2 regions of the Brevundimonas vesicularis genome follow, and region 2 is predicted to be linked to the other one. Evidence: predicted binding sites of a transcription regulator. Region 2 holds the regulator's gene; the other holds the start of a gene.
The links. The regulator HrcA, encoded in region 2, represses chaperone genes, less so after heat shock. The targets are predictions, from matches to a motif close to GTTAGCANTCNNNNNNNNNGANTGCTAAC.

Region 1: groES (co-chaperone GroES) is a predicted target of HrcA. The motif match lies at 2,084-2,112, and genes of this name have one in related genera.

Annotation. Positions count from the first base shown of each region.
Region 1 is NZ_CP114278.1:147,221-155,443, reverse strand. It holds gene pgi (glucose-6-phosphate isomerase) at 1-1,404, shown strand, start outside; gene O2K97_RS00770 (hypothetical protein) at 1,460-1,885, opposite strand; gene groES (co-chaperone GroES) at 2,185-2,472, shown strand; gene groL (chaperonin GroEL) at 2,526-4,172, shown strand; gene O2K97_RS00755 (glycosyltransferase family 2 protein) at 4,390-5,118, opposite strand; gene O2K97_RS00750 (ArnT family glycosyltransferase) at 5,195-6,889, shown strand; gene O2K97_RS00745 (hydroxymethylglutaryl-CoA lyase) at 6,889-7,803, shown strand; gene O2K97_RS00740 (hypothetical protein) at 7,887-8,223, shown strand, end outside.
Region 2 is NZ_CP114278.1:492,689-500,911, forward strand. It holds gene O2K97_RS02410 (S8 family peptidase) at 1-983, shown strand, start outside; gene grpE (nucleotide exchange factor GrpE) at 1,008-1,595, opposite strand; gene hrcA (heat-inducible transcriptional repressor HrcA) at 1,640-2,734, opposite strand; gene rph (ribonuclease PH) at 2,801-3,526, shown strand; gene O2K97_RS02430 (hypothetical protein) at 3,591-4,079, shown strand; gene glmM (phosphoglucosamine mutase) at 4,076-5,422, opposite strand; gene glmS (glutamine--fructose-6-phosphate transaminase (isomerizing)) at 5,584-7,398, shown strand; gene O2K97_RS02445 (Crp/Fnr family transcriptional regulator) at 7,359-8,027, opposite strand; gene O2K97_RS02450 (Crp/Fnr family transcriptional regulator) at 8,080-8,223, opposite strand, start outside.

The DNA of each region.
Region 1 (8,223 bases), 350 kb from region 2:
GTCGAGGGACGTCGCGCGGCCCTCTTCGCCGGCGAGGCCGTCAATCTGACCGAAGGGCGGGCGGTGCTGCACCCGGCTCTGCGCGCCGCGCCGGGCGCCGACTTTAAGGCCCTGGGCGAGCCGGTCTCGGCCGAGGTGGACGCCGTGCGAGCGGACATGAAGGCCTATGCCGACGCGGTGCGGTCGGGCGCAGAGGCGGGCGCGACGGGGCGTAAGTTCGAGGCGATCGTCCATGTCGGCATCGGCGGGTCGGACCTGGGGCCGCGCGTGGTCTGGGATGCGCTGCGCCCGCTGGACCCGGCCATCGACCTACGCTTCGTCGCCAACATCGATCCGCGCGACATGGCCGAGGCGCTGACGGGCCTCGATCCCGAAACCACCCTGGTGGTGGTCGTGTCCAAGACCTTCACGACGCAGGAAACCCTGGCCAACGCCGAGGCGGCGAAGGCCTGGCTGGCGGCGTCGCTGCCGGCCGAGGGGATGACGAAACACTTCATCGGCGTGACGGCGGCGCCGGACAAGGCGGCAGCCTTCGGCTGCGGTCGGACGTTCGCCTTCCGGGACTGGGTCGGTGGGCGGTATTCCCTGTGGTCGGCGGTCAGCCTGTCGTGCGGCATCGCCCTGGGCTGGGACGTGTTCGAACGGATGCTGGCGGGCGCCGCCGCGATGGACGATCATTTCGTGTCGGCCCCGCTGGAGCGGAATGGGCCGATCCTTCTGGCCCTGGCCCAGATGTTCAACGTCGATGGCCTCAACCGGCCCGCCCGCACCGTCGCCCCCTACGCCCACGCCCTGCGTCGCCTGCCGTCCTTCCTGCAGCAGCTGGAGATGGAGTCGAACGGCAAGCGGGTGCATCGCGACGGCGCGCCGGTGATGCGCCAGACCTGCCCCGTTGTCTTCGGCGAGCCCGGCACCAACGGCCAGCACGCCTTCTTCCAGCAGATCCACCAAGGGCCGGAGGTCGTGCCGGCGGAGTTCGTGATCGTCGCCAAAACGCATGCGGATGCGCCGGAATCGCCGCTCTGGTCCAACGCCCTGGCCCAGGGCCAGGCCCTGATGCTGGGCAAGACGACCGAGGCCGCCAAGGCCGAGGGGTTGGCTCAAGGATTGTCGGATGAGGAGGCGACGCGCCTGGCGTCCCACCGCACCTTCACCGGCAACCGTCCGTCGACGGCCATCGTCATGGAGCGGCTGACGCCCGAGACCCTGGGCGCGCTTCTGGCCCTGTATGAGCACAAGACCTTCGTCGAGGGCGTGATCTGGGACATCAACAGCTTCGACCAATGGGGCGTCGAACTGGGCAAGGTCCTGGCAAAGGCGATCCTGAAGGACGTCGACGCGGGCGGCCCCTCGATGGACCTGGATCCGTCCACGTCGGCCCTGATGCGCCGCCTGATGGGCTGACGTGAAAAAGGCCCGACCGGGCGGTCGGGCCTTTCCTTTTGAAGATCCTCGCCAGTTACCAGCGGCGATCGTAGCGGTAGTCGCGATCGTAGCGGTAGTCGCGGCGGTCGTAGCGCGAGTCGTAACGGCGGCCATCGTAGCGATAGTCGTAGCCAGAGCGGCTGCGATCGATACCGTGCTCGCGCTCCCAGTGACCCTGGTTACGGTAGCATTGGCCGCCGCGGTAGTATTCGCAGCCCGAGCCGCGGTTCGAGGAGGCCACGGCTCCGACGGCCGCACCGGCCAAGGCGCCGCCGGCGATGTAGCGACCGTCCCCATTGCCGTAGAGGGCGCCGGCCAAACCGCCGACCGCCGCGCCGATTAGGGCGTTGCGGCTGGTATTGTCGCGATCGCGCGACTGGGCCGAGGCCGGGGCGGCCATCAGGCTCAGGGCCACGACGGGGGCGGCGGCGACCGCAGTGATCTTCAGCAGCTTGGACATTTTGGTCTCCTTCGTTCTCTGCCGATCTGCGCTCCCGCACCAGGGAAGGCAGCCAGCGTTGAACAGGTTCTATCGCCGCCAGTTTGAACGACCCCGGAGGTCGGCATTCATTTTCGGTTCATTTGTCACAGAGAATTCGCGCGGCGATCCATCGCCGCCGCTTGACGATGACCCTGCCTCTGCCTAACTCCCGCTCGCGTTAGCACTCTCGCTGGTCGGCTGCCAAAACGGCGATCGCGAGAGCGCCGCACACCGTTTCAAAAACGCCCCGATCCGGGGGTTTTACAGGGAGAAGTCCGATGGCGTTCCGTCCGCTCGGCGACCGCGTGCTGGTCAAGCGCGTTGAAGAAGAATCCAAGACCAAGGGTGGCATCATCATCCCCGACACCGCCAAGGAAAAGCCGCAGGAAGGCGAAGTCGTCTCCGTCGGCCCTGGCGCCCGCGACGACCAAGGCAAGGTCAATGCTCTTGAGCTGAAGGCTGGCGACCGCATCCTGTTCGGCAAGTGGTCGGGCACGGAAGTGAAGATCGACGGCGAAGACCTGATCATCATGAAGGAATCCGACGTCCTGGGCGTGCTGTCCTAAGCACCCGACGTCCGACGTTCTTCAATCAATCCATATAGATAGGAGCTGCCCGCATGGCCGCTAAAATCGTACAGTTCAACACCGACGCGCGCGACAAGATGCTGCGCGGCGTCAACGTCCTCGCCAACGCCGTCAAGGTGACCCTGGGTCCCAAGGGCCGCAACGTCGTGATCCAGAAGTCCTTCGGCGCCCCGCGCTCGACCAAGGACGGCGTGTCGGTCGCCAAAGAGATCGAGCTGGAAGACGCCTTCGAGAACATGGGCGCCCAGATGATCCGCGAAGTCGCTTCGAAGACGAACGACAAGGCGGGCGACGGCACCACCACTGCGACCGTTCTGGCTCAGGCCATCGTGCAAGAGGGCCTGAAGGCCGTCGCCGCCGGCATGAACCCGATGGATCTGAAGCGCGGCATCGACAAGGCCGTCGGCCTGGTGCTGGAAGAGATCAAGACCAACTCCAAGCCGGTCTCCAACAACTCGGAAATCGCCCAGGTCGGCACGATCTCGGCCAACGGCGACTCCGAAATCGGTGAGCTGATCGCCCAGGCGATGGCCAAGGTCGGCAACGAAGGCGTCATCACCGTCGAGGAAGCCAAGACCGCCGACACCACCGTCGACGTCGTCGAAGGCATGCAGTTCGACCGCGGCTACCTGTCGCCCTACTTCATCACCAACGCCGACAAGATGGAGGCCCAACTCGAAGAGCCGCTCATCCTGCTGTTCGAGAAGAAGCTGACCTCGCTGCAAGCCATGCTGCCGATCCTGGAAGCCGTGGTGCAGTCGGGCCGTCCGCTGCTGATCATCGCCGAGGACATCGAAGGCGAAGCCCTGGCGACCCTGGTCGTCAACAAGCTGCGCGGCGGCCTGCGCGTCGCCGCCGTCAAGGCTCCGGGCTTCGGCGACCGCCGCAAGGCCATGCTGGAAGATATCGCCATCCTGACGGGCGGCCAGGTTATCTCGGAAGACCTGGGCATCAAGCTTGAGAGCGTCACGCTCGACATGCTCGGCAAGGCCAAGAAGGTCTCGATCACCAAGGACGACACCACCATCGTCGAAGGCGTCGGCGGCAAGGACGAGATCGAAGCCCGCGTGGCCCAGATCAAGCGCCAGATCGAAGACACCACCTCGGACTACGACAAGGAAAAGCTGCAGGAACGTCTGGCCAAGCTGGCCGGCGGCGTTGCAGTCCTGCGCGTCGGCGGTTCGACTGAAGTCGAAGTGAAGGAAAAGAAGGACCGCGTCGACGACGCCCTGAACGCCACGCGCGCCGCAGCTGACGAAGGCATCGTTCCGGGCGGCGGCATCGCCCTGCTGAAGGCCTCCAAAATCCTGGCCGACGTCAAGGGCGACAACGCCGACCAGAACGCCGGCATCGCCATCATCCGTCGCGCCCTGCAGGCTCCGATCCGTCAGATCTCGGAAAACGCAGGCGTCGAAGGCTCGATCGTCGTCGGCAAGGTGCTGGAAAACGACCAGTCCTCGTTCGGCTTCAACGCGCAAACCGAAGAGTACGGCGATCTGGTGCAGATGGGCGTCATCGACCCCGCCAAGGTCGTCCGCACGGCCCTGCAAGACGCCGCTTCGGTCGCCGGCATCCTGATCACGACGGAAGCCGCCGTCGCCGACGCTCCCAAGAAGTCGGGCGGCGCTGCGGCTCCCGACATGGGCGGCATGGGCGGCATGGGCGGCATGGACTTCTAAGTCCAAGCCTTCCGACGCTGAAATGCAGAAGGGCGGGACCGCAAGGTCCCGCCCTTTTTTCATGTCTCCTCCCTGCGAACGGGGAGGGGGACCGCGCGTAGCGGGGTGGAGGGGGTCTTGAAGTCACGCCCATGTCGGAGATGCGGCGCCAGCCCCTCCGTCACGACGCCAAGAGGCGTGGCACCACCTCCCCACGAGGTGGGGAGGAGACCGCGTTCTAGAACTCCGAAATCGCGCCCGGCTTGCGGGACCGCGTCTTCAGCCACATCACGCCCAGGAGATCCGAGACCGAGGCGCGCAGGCGGCCCCAGTTGGTGTATTTCGAGCGGCCGACCTCGCGGTGGCGGTGGTCCACGTCGAGATACTGGTTCTTGAATCCCTCGCGGATCATCAAGGCCGGCAGGTAGCGGTGGATGTGATCGAAGTAGGGCAGGCGCAGGAAGACGTCGCGGCGGAAGGCCTTCAGCCCGCAGCCGGTGTCGTCGGCGTCGTCGCCCAGCAGTTTGCGGCGGATGCGGTTGGCCCAGATCGAGGCCTGGCGCTTGGCCTCGGTATCCTGGCGTTTGGCGCGACGGCCGCCGACCAGGCCCACGTCGCCGGGGGCGGACAGAAGCGCATCGACCAAGCGGGGCGCATCGGCCGGCGGGTTCTGGCCGTCGCCGTCCATCGTCACCACGACCGGCGCGCGCGCGGCCAGGACGCCGGTTCGAACCGCCCGGCTCTGGCCCGCATTGGTCCCGTGGGCCAGCACGCGGAGCGCTGGCAGTTCGGCCATGGCCGCCTTCAACTCGGCCAAGGTCGCGTCCCTGGACGCATCGTCCACGAAGATCATCTCGTACGAACGGCCGGCGAAGGCGGCGGCGATCTCGCGCGCCAGGGGCACGGCGGCGCCCGCCTCGTCATGGACGGGAACGACGACGGAGATTTCGGGCGTTTCGGGGGTCATCGGCGCTCCATAGAGGATAACGAGAGCTTAGGGGAGACGGCTGACGCAGGCGTGGTCGCCGTGTAAGGAGTCTGAAATGAAGACTTTCGATCTGGATGGCCGCATCGCCGGCTGGCGCGGGCCGGTTCTCGCGGCCCTGCTGACGCTGATCGCCGGGCTGCCGGGCGTGCTGCTGCTGCCGCCGCTGGATCGCGACGAGAGCCGGTTCGCCCAGGCCACGTCCCAGATGCTGGAAAGCGGCGACTATGTCGATATCCGCTATCAGGACGAGCCGCGCTGGAAGAAGCCGGTCGGCATCTACTGGATGCAGGCGATCGCCGTGGGCCTGACCTCGGATGTCGAGGACCGCGAAATCGCGCCCTATCGCATTCCGTCCCTGCTGGGCGCCATGCTGGCGGCCTGGGCCGTGGCCTGGGCGGGCTCGGCCATGCTGGGCAGCCGGGTCGGCTTCTTCGGCGGGGCCATCATGGGGGCGACCTTCCTGCTATCGACCGAGGCGGGCATCGCCAAGACCGACGCCATGCTGTGCGGGGCGACGACCCTGGCCATGGCGGCGCTGGCGCGTATTTATATGGCGACGAAGGCGGGCGAACGACCGATCCGGCCGCACAAGCTGCTGTTCTGGATCGGGATCGGTCTGTCGATCCTGATCAAGGGACCGATCGGGTTCCTGGTCGTGGCCCTGGCGATCATCGCCCTGTCGATCTGGGATCGGAACATCAAATGGCTGTATCGCCTCGGCTGGGGGTGGGGCTTGCCGCTGGTCGCCCTGATGGTCGGACCGTGGGCCATCGCCATCACCATCGCCACCGACGGCGGTTTCTGGCGCGAGGCCATCGGCGGGGACCTGGCGCCCAAGATCGCCGGCGCGCACGAAAGCCATTCGGGCTTCCCCGGCATGTATTTGTTGCTGGCGCCCCTGCTGTTCTTCCCCTCGACCCTGCTGTTGCCCGCCGCCGTGTCGACGGGCTGGAGCCGACGGGCCGAGCCGGCGATCCGGTTTCTGGTCTGCTGGCTGGTCCCGGGCTGGCTGATGTTCGAACTGGCGCCGACCAAGCTGTGGCACTACACCCTGCCGACCTTTGGGGCGCTGGCCCTGCTGGCGGCCGCCGCCCTGGCCCAGCCCATCGGCAAGGTCTCGCGCATCACCGGCGCGGTGCTGGGCGCGTTCGCGGCCCTGCTGATCATCGGCATTACCGTCTATGGACTGACCGTCTATGGCACCTCGACGGCCCAGACCTGGGCGGCGCTGACAGTGGTCATGGCGCTGGCGGCGGGGGCGATGGGGGGCTTCCTTCTGCTGAATCGCGCGCCGGTCGCGGCTCTGGTCGCCTCGCTGGCGTTCGGGATCGTGGCGCATGCGGCCCTGTCGGGCACGATCCGCCAACTGCGGCCCCTGGCCATCGCGCCCCAGCTTGAAAAGGCGCTGGAGGCGGCGGACCTGCATCCGCGTCAGGGCCGCACGCCGGGGCCGGTGGCGATCACCGGCTTCCATGAACCCAGCTTCGTCTTCCTGACCGGGCGCGACACCGACCTGACCGACGCCCAAGGCGCGGCCGAGGCCCTGGCCGAGGGGCGGCCCGCCATTGTCGAGGGACGCGATGCCGAAGCCTTCCGTGCGGCCGCGGCGCGTCTGGGCGTGTCGGGTCGCGCGGTCGGGACGGTCAACGGCTACAACTATTCGGCGGGCGATCCGGTCAGCCTGACCGTCTATGCGCCGCCGCCCCGAAACGGGAATGGGAACGGTAACGCCGCAGCGGGAGCCGAGTGATGGGCCGTTTCATCCAGATCGTCGAAGTCGGGCCGCGTGACGGGTTGCAGAACGAAAAGGCGGTGCTTGAGCCCGCCGTCCGCGCCGATCTTGTGCGACGGCTTGAGCAGGCGGGGGCGAAACGGATCGAGGCCGTCTCCTTCGTCCATCCCAAATATGTGCCGCAGATGGCTGGCGCTGAAGAGGTCATGGCCGACCTGCCGCACGAGGCGGGGCGCAGCCGCATCGGCCTGGTGTTGAACGGCAAGGGCTATGATCGGGCGCTGGCGACCGGGGTGGACGAGGTCAACGTCTCGGTCGCCGCCACAGACGGCTTCGGCCTGAAGAACCAGGGCCTGGCGGTGAAGGATCAACTGGCCATGCTGGGCGAGATCGTCGCCCGCCGCCACAACGCCGAGGCCAGCGAGGGCGCGCCGTCGCTGTCGGCCATGATCTCCTGCGTCTGGGGCTGTCCGTTCGACGGCGAGGTTTCCATCGATCAGGTCTCGGACATGGTCGGCGCCATCGCCGAGATGGGCGTCGGCGAAATCGGGCTGGCCGACACCATCGGCGCGGGCGATCCCTGGGCGGTGACGCGCAAAGTCGAGGCGGCCAGGGCGGCCGCGCCCGACGCGACCCTGCGCCTGCACTTCCACGACACCCGCAACACCGGCCTGGCCAACGCCTATGCGGGCGTCGAGGCGGGGATCGACGTGCTGGACGCCTCGGTCGGGGGGATCGGCGGCTGCCCGTTCGCGCCGGGCGCCACGGGAAACATCGCCACCGAGGACCTGGTCTATATGCTGGCGCGGGCCGGGTTCGAGACCGGCTATGACTTGGACGCCCTGATCGCGACGGCGCGCTGGATCGGCGAGGCCATCGGCCGGCCGGCACCGTCGGCGCTCAGCCGGGCTGGCGGATTTCCCAAGCGCTGAACGCTTGTGGCGGCGTTTCGCAAACGGCGCTAAATCAAGGTGAACAGGCGTAGCCGTTGGACCGGCTGCGAAGAGGACCGTCCATGCTGCTCGCCATTCCGCTGCTGCTGATCCCGGTGGTGCTCTACAATATCGTGGTGCTGTTCGGCGCGCCGAGCGGGGCGGGGATGGTGCAGGCGGACGTGCTGCTGCGCGATCCGCTGTTTTCCGTCACGATGACCTCGGGCGCGCAATGGACGATCGGATCGGGCGACCTGATCCTGTTTCTGGGTCTGATCCTGCTGTTCTTCGAACTGGTGAAGTCGACCTCCAGCCAGCGGATCGCCATCATCAATCACGCCCTGTCGATGATCCTGTTTATCGGCGTGCTGGTGGAGTTCCTGCTGCTGCCGGGGTTCGCGACCTCGACCTTCTTCCTGA
Region 2 (8,223 bases):
CGGCGCCGTTCGAGCAGAACACCACGGCGACAACCACCCTGGCCCTGCCGGGCGGCGGTCGATTGAACCTGATCGCCGCCCAGCCCAGCACTCAACCCGACCCGATCGCGCCTCGTCACGATCTGTATGATGCGTCCTGGATGGGGGACGAGCCGCGTCAGGAGGCGATGCTCGACGTCGCCACGGGCCGGATGAATTTTTCGGTTTGGCAAGGAAAGGGCGGGGCGACATCGCCGTTCAACGGTGCGGCAGGTGACGGTTTCGCCGCCCTGGCCCAGGCCGACCACGCCGTGCGGGGCGCCATGCGGTTCGGCCCGGTGACGGTCTCTGGCGAGAGGGGCGGCGGCGATCGCCGGATGCCGCTGCGTCGCGTCGAGCAGGACGCCTCGACCTATAGTCGCGCGGCGATCGGGTGGCGCGGAGCGGACGGCGGTGTGTCGTTCAGCGTCGGCGCGCTGGATGAACGTCTCGGACCCTTGGGCGCCTTCCTGCCGGGTGGGTCCGACTTCGCCCTGCCGTCACGAACAAGCTTCTATGCGCTGGGCGGCGACTGGACCCTGCGGCCGGGCCTGCGCCTGATTGGCGAGGCGGGGATGGGGTCGACCCGGATCGAGGGTCGGTTCCTGTCGATGGATCAGGCGGCGATCAGTTCGAACTGGCGGCTGGGCCTGCTGACGGGCTGTTCGATAATCTGCGACCGGATCAGCTTCACCCTGGCTCAGCCGCTCAGGATCGAGCGCGGAACCTTCTCGGCCATGCTGGCGGACGTGCCGGTCGAATATTTCGATCCGCTGACCTATTCGCGCCGCAGGTTTTCGGCGACGCCCAGCGGCCGCCAGATCGACTTCATCCTCGGCGGCGAACGTCGGCTATGGGATGGGTCCAGCATGACGCTGCAGGCGGTTGCCAGCCGAGAGCCGCGCCATGTCGCAGACGCGCCGCCGGAGTTCGCCTTGATCGGAGCCTGGCGGCGTCAGTTCTGACCGACGCCGCCTGACGACTGCGGATCAGGCCTTGCCGTCGAAGGTGTGAGTCTCGGCGGCGGGGGCGGCGCCATAAGGGTTCGGGGCTTGCGCTCCGGATCCCTTGGCGGCGACGACGACCATGGCGGGGCGGACGGTGCGGCCGAACAGTTCAAAACCGGACTGCATGGTCTGGATCACCGATCCACCGGGCACGGTCTCGGACGGCTGTTCCATCATCGCCTGGTGCAGGTGCGGGTTGAAGGCCTCGCCGGCCTGGGGCGCGACGCGCTTCAGGCCGTTGGCGTCGAAGGCTTGCAGCAGGGCCTTCTGCGTCAGTTCCAACCCGGTCACCAGACCGGCGGTCGCGCCCTCGGCGTCCTTGGGTGCAGCCATCAGGGCGCGTTCCAGATTGTCGGCGACGCCCAGAAGGTCCTTGGCGAAGCGCTGGATGGCGAACGCGCGGGCGTCGTTCTGCTGCGTCTCCGAACGGCGCTTCAGATTCTCCATCTCGGCGGCGACGCGCAGGGCGCGGTCCTTCCATTCGTCACGCTCGGCGATCACGGCGTCCAGCGGCGCCAGATCGTCTGACGGATGGGCGTCCAGGCCGTGTTCGGCGTTGGTTTCGGCCATGTCGGCGTCCACAGCGTTCAGTTCGTCGTTAAGGGGCTTGTCGCTCACTTGTCGTTCCCGTCCAGCATCCGGCCCAGCACCCGGGCGGTATAGTCCACCAACGGAATGACACGGGCGTAGTTCAGTCTTGCGGGGCCTATCACGCCGATGGCGCCCAGAACCCGCTGTCGGCCGCTCATATAGGGCGCCGCGATCACGGCGGAACCCGAAAGTGAAAACAACCGTGTCTCCGCGCCGATGAAAATGCGCACCCCTTGCGCCGCATCGACGCCATCCAGCAGGCCGATCAGCTGTTCCTTCTGCTCCAGATCGTCGAACAGGACGCGGACCCGCTCCAGATCGGCCAGGCCTTCCCGGTCCTGAAGCAGGTTGGCGCGACCGCGGACGATCAGGGCGCGCTCCCGGTCTGCGCCCCCGGACCAGGCGGCGAATCCGTCCTCGACCAGGCGGGCGGCGGTCTGGTCCAGTTCGCGCCGTGCGATTTCCAGCTCCTGGGTCATCTCTCGCTTGGCGTCGGCGAAGGGGCGGCCGCGCAGCCGGGCGTTCAGGAAGTTGGAGGCCTCGACCAGGGTCGAAGGCGTGACGCCCGCAGACAGAATCATGATGCGGTTTTCGACCGTGCCGTCGTCAGCGACGATGACGGCCAGGGCCTGATCTCCGCCCAGGGCGACGAACTCGACATGTTTGACGCCGGAATCACGGACCGGGCTGGAGACAACGCCGGCGCCGCCGGCCAGGCCCGACAGCAGATTCGAGGCCTCGTCCAAGGCGGACTCGAAGTTCCGGCCGCGCCCGGCGAGCCGCCCGTCGATCTCGCGACGCTCTTCCTTGGTCAGGTCGCCGACCTCCAGCAGGCCGTCCACGAACAGGCGCAGGCCCGCGTGGGTCGGGATGCGCCCGGCCGAGGTGTGGGGCGCCGCCAAGAGGCCCGCGAGGGTCAGATCCTGCATGGTGTTGCGGATCGAGGCAGGCGACAGGGCGATGCCGCCCAGCGACAGGGTCCGCGACCCGACCGGCTCGCCGGTTTCCAGATAGCTTTCCACGATGCGACGGAAGATGTCGCGCGCCCGCGCATCCAGCCCCGCCAGACCCGCGAGGGACTGGCCGGCGTCGAACGGCGGGTTTTTCGGGGCATACAGGCTCACGGTTTCAGGATAAGCACCGCCGCCACAGCTTCCAAGGTCAGACTTCCAAGGATCCCTTTCATGCGCCATTCGCAACGCACCGACGATCAACTGCGTCCCGTGACCATCGAGACCGGCGTCAACCGCTACGCCGAGGGCTCGTGCCTGATTAGCTTCGGCAACACCAAGGTGCTGGTGACCGCCTCGATCGAGGACAAGGTGCCGGGCTGGATGCGCAACTCGGGTCAGGGATGGGTGACGGCCGAATACGGCATGCTGCCGCGCGCCACCCACACGCGCGGCCGTCGTGAAGCCGCCGCTGGCAAACAGTCGGGCCGCACACAAGAGATTCAGCGGTTGATCGGTCGCTCCCTGCGCGCCGTGGTGGACCTGAAGGCGCTCGGCGAACGTCAGGTGTTGATCGACTGCGACGTCATCCAGGCCGACGGCGGCACCCGCACGGCGTCGATCACCGGCGCCTGGGTCGCCATGAGTCTGGCCCTGAACTATCTGCGCGACGAGGGCGTGCTGAAGGCCGATCCGATCACGGACCAGGTGGCGGCGGTGTCGTGTGGCGTCTGCGACGGCGTGCCGGTGCTGGACCTGGATTACGAAGAGGATTCCGAGGCCGAGGCGGATTCGAACTTCGTCCTGACCGGCTCGGGCCAGATCGTCGAGGTCCAGGCCACCGGTGAGAAGCGCGGCTTCTCACGCGCCGAGTTCGACCGGCTCTTCTCGCTGGCCGAGATCGGCTGCACCGAACTGTTCGCCCTGCAAAGGGCGGCCTTGGCGGCGGTGAAGCGATAGGGGGTTTCACCTCGGGGCGCGGCCGGGCATCCTCGTCGGGTCAGTCCTGACCGGAGATATGCCCATGCGTCGATCCAAATGGCTTTCGCTCGCCGCCTGCGCCTTTCTGGCGGCCTGCCAGCCGGCCGGCCCGAACCAGAAGTCGGCGTCCGACGATGCTGCGGCGAACGCCGATGTGATCGACGCGGTGCCGCTGCAGGCGGACGCTGCGCCCGCGCCACCTCCGAAAGCTCAAACACCTGCTTCAGAAAAGACTGAGCCGCAGCCAGCGCCTGCTCAGCCGGCCGAAGCTGCGTCAGCGCCTGACGCCAAGCAATCGCCGACCACAATACCGGAAGCTTGGGACATGAAGGCGGGCGATGTGCAGAATTGTCGCGAGGCCATCGGTTCCGCAGCCGCCGCGCGGCTGGTTGAACGCTGCATCCGCGTTAGCCCTGCGACCCGCCCTCCCTGCAAAGCCTCAAACCCCTGCGCCCTCATCCAGGGTGAGATCGACCGGTCCTGCAAACTGTGGGAACGCGACGGCGACCCACCGGCGGCATGCAAGCCCTAGGCTGAGCGCACCGCGCCCGCGACGTCGGCCACCACCCGCTTGACCAGCGCCTCGTCGTCGCCCTCGGCCATGACGCGGATCAGTTTTTCCGTGCCCGACGGCCGCACCAGCAGGCGGCCCGAGCCGTTCAGCGCCGCCTCGGCCTCTGCGATGGCGCCCTTGACCGTGTCGGTCTCCAGCGGCTTGTCGGCGGTGAAGCGGACGTTCTCCAGCTTTTGCGGAACGGGATCGAACTGGCGGGCCAGTTCGCTCATCGGCTTGCCGGATTCGACCAGGACGGCCAACACCTGCAGCGCCGCCATCAGGCCGTCGCCGGTGGTGGCGTGGTCGTGCAGGATGATGTGGCCCGACTGCTCGCCGCCGATGTTGAAGCCGCCTTCGCGCATCCGTTCCATGACATAGCGGTCGCCGACCTTGGTCCGCTCAAGCGTCAGGCCTTCGGAATTCAGTTTACGCTCCAGCCCCAGGTTGGACATGACGGTGGCCACCACGCCCCCGCCGGTCAGGAGGCCGCGCCTGGCCCAGTCCAACCCGACCAGGGCCATGATCTGATCGCCGTCCACGACCCGACCCGTCTCGTCGCAGATAATCAGTCGGTCGGCGTCGCCGTCCAGCGCGATGCCGATATCGGCGCGATAGCGTTTGACCGCATCGGCCAGGGTCGCCGGATGGGTCGAGCCGCACTCGGCGTTGATGTTGGTGCCGTTCGGGGTCACGCCCACGGGGAAGACTTCGGCGCCCAGTTCGAACAGGGTGGTCGGCGCGACCTTGTATCCGGCGCCGTTGGCGCAATCGACGGCGATGCGCAGGCCCTGCAGCGTCAGACGTTTGGGGAAGGCCTGTTTGGCGATCTCGATATAACGCGCCTGAGCGTCGTCGATGCGTTTGACCCGGCCTAGCTTGTTCGACGGCGCCAGGCCTTGGTCGAGACCCTGATCCATCATGGCCTCGATCTTCAGTTCGATCTCGTCCGACAGCTTGTAACCGTCCGGCCCGAACAGCTTGATGCCGTTGTCGGCATAGTCGTTGTGCGAGGCCGATATCATCACGCCCAGATCGGCGCGCATCGAGCGGGTCAGCATGGCCACGCCAGGCGTCGGCACGGGCCCGAAGGTGCGCACGTCCATTCCGACCGAAGCGAAACCGGCGACCAGGGCGGGCTCGATCGTATAGCCGGACAGGCGCGTGTCCTTGCCGATCACCACCAGATGGCGGCGATCGTCGTCGGTGCGGAACAGTTTCCCCGCAGCCAGGCCTACGCGCAATGCGACTTCGGCCGTCATCGGATAGGTGTTGGCGCGTCCGCGAATGCCGTCGGTGCCGAAATATTTTCTGTCGCCCAAGGTGCGGTCCTTTGTTTCGGGTAACGTTCCGAAACCCCTTTTTTGATGCGGCCCGCCTTAAGATTGCATAGACGGCCGATGGGGCTTGATGTGTGGCTTAGCCCCGGATCGCCGCCAGTGCAAAGCGGCGCCCTTTTCCTGACTTCTCGGAGCCTTCGCTCATGTGCGGCATCATCGGCGTCACCGGCAATGGTCCTGTCGTTCCCCGGCTGATCGACAGCCTGAAACGGCTGGAGTACCGCGGCTATGATTCCGCCGGCGTCGCCGCCGTTGTGGAAGGCTCGGTCGAGCGCCGCCGCGCCAAGGGCAAGATCCGCAATCTGGAAGCCGTCTTGGCCGAGGATCCGATGACGGCGACGGTCGGCATCGGCCATACGCGCTGGGCCACCCACGGTGCCCCGACGACGGAGAACGCCCACCCGCACAAGGCTGGGCGCGTCACCCTGGTCCACAACGGCATCATCGAAAACTTCGCCGAGCTGAAAGCCGAGCTGGCCGCCGAAGGCCATGTCTTTGAAAGCCAGACCGACACCGAGGTCATCGCCCACCTGCTGGACGCCGAGCTGAATACGGGCCGCAGCCCTCTGGAGGCATTCAAGACCACTCTGGACCGCCTGACTGGCGCCTATGCGCTGGCTGTGCTGATCGATGGGACGGACGACCTGATCCTGGGCGCCAGACGTGGCAGCCCGCTGGTGGTCGGCTGGGGCGAGGACGAGATGTATCTGGGCTCGGACGCGCTGGCCGTCGGTCCGTTCACACAGAAGATTTCCTATCTGGAAGAGGGCGACTACGTCGCCGTGACCAAGGCCGGCGCCCAGATGTTCGACGTCGCGGGCAAGCTGGTCGAACGCGCCATCGTCCAGGTTTCGGCCTCATCGGCCATGGTCGAGAAGGGCGAATATCGCCACTTCATGGAAAAGGAGATCCATGAACAGCCCGACAGCGTCCAGCACACCCTGTCGGAATATCTCGACCTGGTGACGGGAAAGGCCAAGACCAATCCCGTCGATTTCGCCGCCATCGACCGCATCCAGATCGTCGCCTGCGGCACCGCCTTCTACGCCGGCCAGATCGGCCGTTACGCCTTCGAGAAGCTGGCGGCCCTGCCCTGCGACGTCGAGATCGCGTCGGAGTTCCGCTATCGCTCGCCGGCCGTCTCGAAATCCACCCTGGCCGTCGCCGTAAGCCAATCTGGCGAGACGGCCGACACCCTGGCCAGCCTGACCTGGTGCAAGGCGCAAGGGTTGCAGACCGCCGCCGTCGTGAATGTTCACTCGTCCTCGATGGCGCGTGAGGCCGCCGTGCTGTGGCCCACCCATGCCGGTCCGGAAATCGGCGTCGCTTCGACCAAGGCCTTTACCGCCCAGGTCGCGGCTTTGCTGGCCTTGGCCGTGGCGGCGGGCGTGGCGCGAGGACGGATCGATGCTGCGACCGAGGCCGAACTGGTGAAGGCTTTGTTCGAAAGCCCGCGCCTGATCGCCGAGGCCCTGACGATGGGCGACAGCATCCGCGCCGTGACCCATGACCTGTCAAAGGCTGACGACGTGCTGTTCTTGGGGCGTGGCGCCATGTTCCCGCTGGCGATGGAGGGCGCGCTGAAACTGAAGGAGATCAGCTATATCCACGCCGAGGGCTATGCCGCCGGCGAACTGAAACACGGCCCCATCGCCCTGATCGACGAAGAGACCCCGACCATCGCTCTGGCTCCGCTCGACGACGTGTTCGAAAAGACCGCGTCCAACCTGCAGGAGGTTGCGGCGCGGGGCGGTCCGGTCATCATGATCGCACCGGAAAAGGCGCCTGATCCGCACGGCGCCGGCATTCGCCGCATCCACGCCCCCGACTGCCACCCGCTGATCGCGCCCCTGGTCTATGCCGTACCGGTGCAACTGCTGGCCTATTACACCGCCGTTCAGAAGGGCACCGACGTCGATCAGCCCCGCAACCTGGCCAAGTCCGTCACGGTCGAGTGAGGCTCGCCTGCCAGCCGGCGTAGCATGTCCGGGTCGATGATCTGGATCGCGCCGCGCCGGAGCCGCACCGCCCCGGCGGCGCACAGTTCCGTGCAGGCGGTCGATATGCTAGCGCGCCGCACGGCCATCAGGTCCGACAGCTCGGTTTGACGCAGGGCGAGGACGTCGCCCCCTTCTCGGTCATGGACATCGAGCAGAAGGGCGGCCAGGCGCTGGCTGACCTTCAGGGCCGCGTGGCGAGAAAGTTCGGCTTGAAGGGCGCTGTTGCGACGCCTCAGGTCCGTCAATGATGCCTCGACCAAGCTGTCGTGAGGGAGTGTTTGCGCGAGTTTTGCCGCCGATACGGTCAGGAACCGTCCCGCCGTCAACCAAAGGGCGACTTCGGTCTCGCCACCGCCCAGCACGGCATCGAAGTTGACCACGTCGTCGCTGGAGGCGAGCCCTCTCGAAAGGAAACCGTCGAATCCGATCCGAGCCACGACGCCGGAAAGCACGAAGGTGACGATGGGTTCGCCATTGTAGGTAGGTGCTGTCCGTGCGCCGGCCTCGGCGAAGAACGCGTCGCCTGCGTCCAAGCCTTGGAGTGCAAGGCCGGACAGCAAGGCGTGTGCGAGGTTCGACGTTGACATGCCTCATCTAGACGCCCAATCGCCGTTTTGCGCGATAACATGCGTTAAGCTCTCAGACGGGCTCTGACTGCAGACGCAGATAGGTCGGATCGAACTCGGCGATTTCGGCCAGGCGACGCCAGTCGAGGATATCGATCCGCCCGCCCGCCCAGGCGACGACGCCCTCGCTGCGGAGCTCGGAAATCAGACGGCTGAC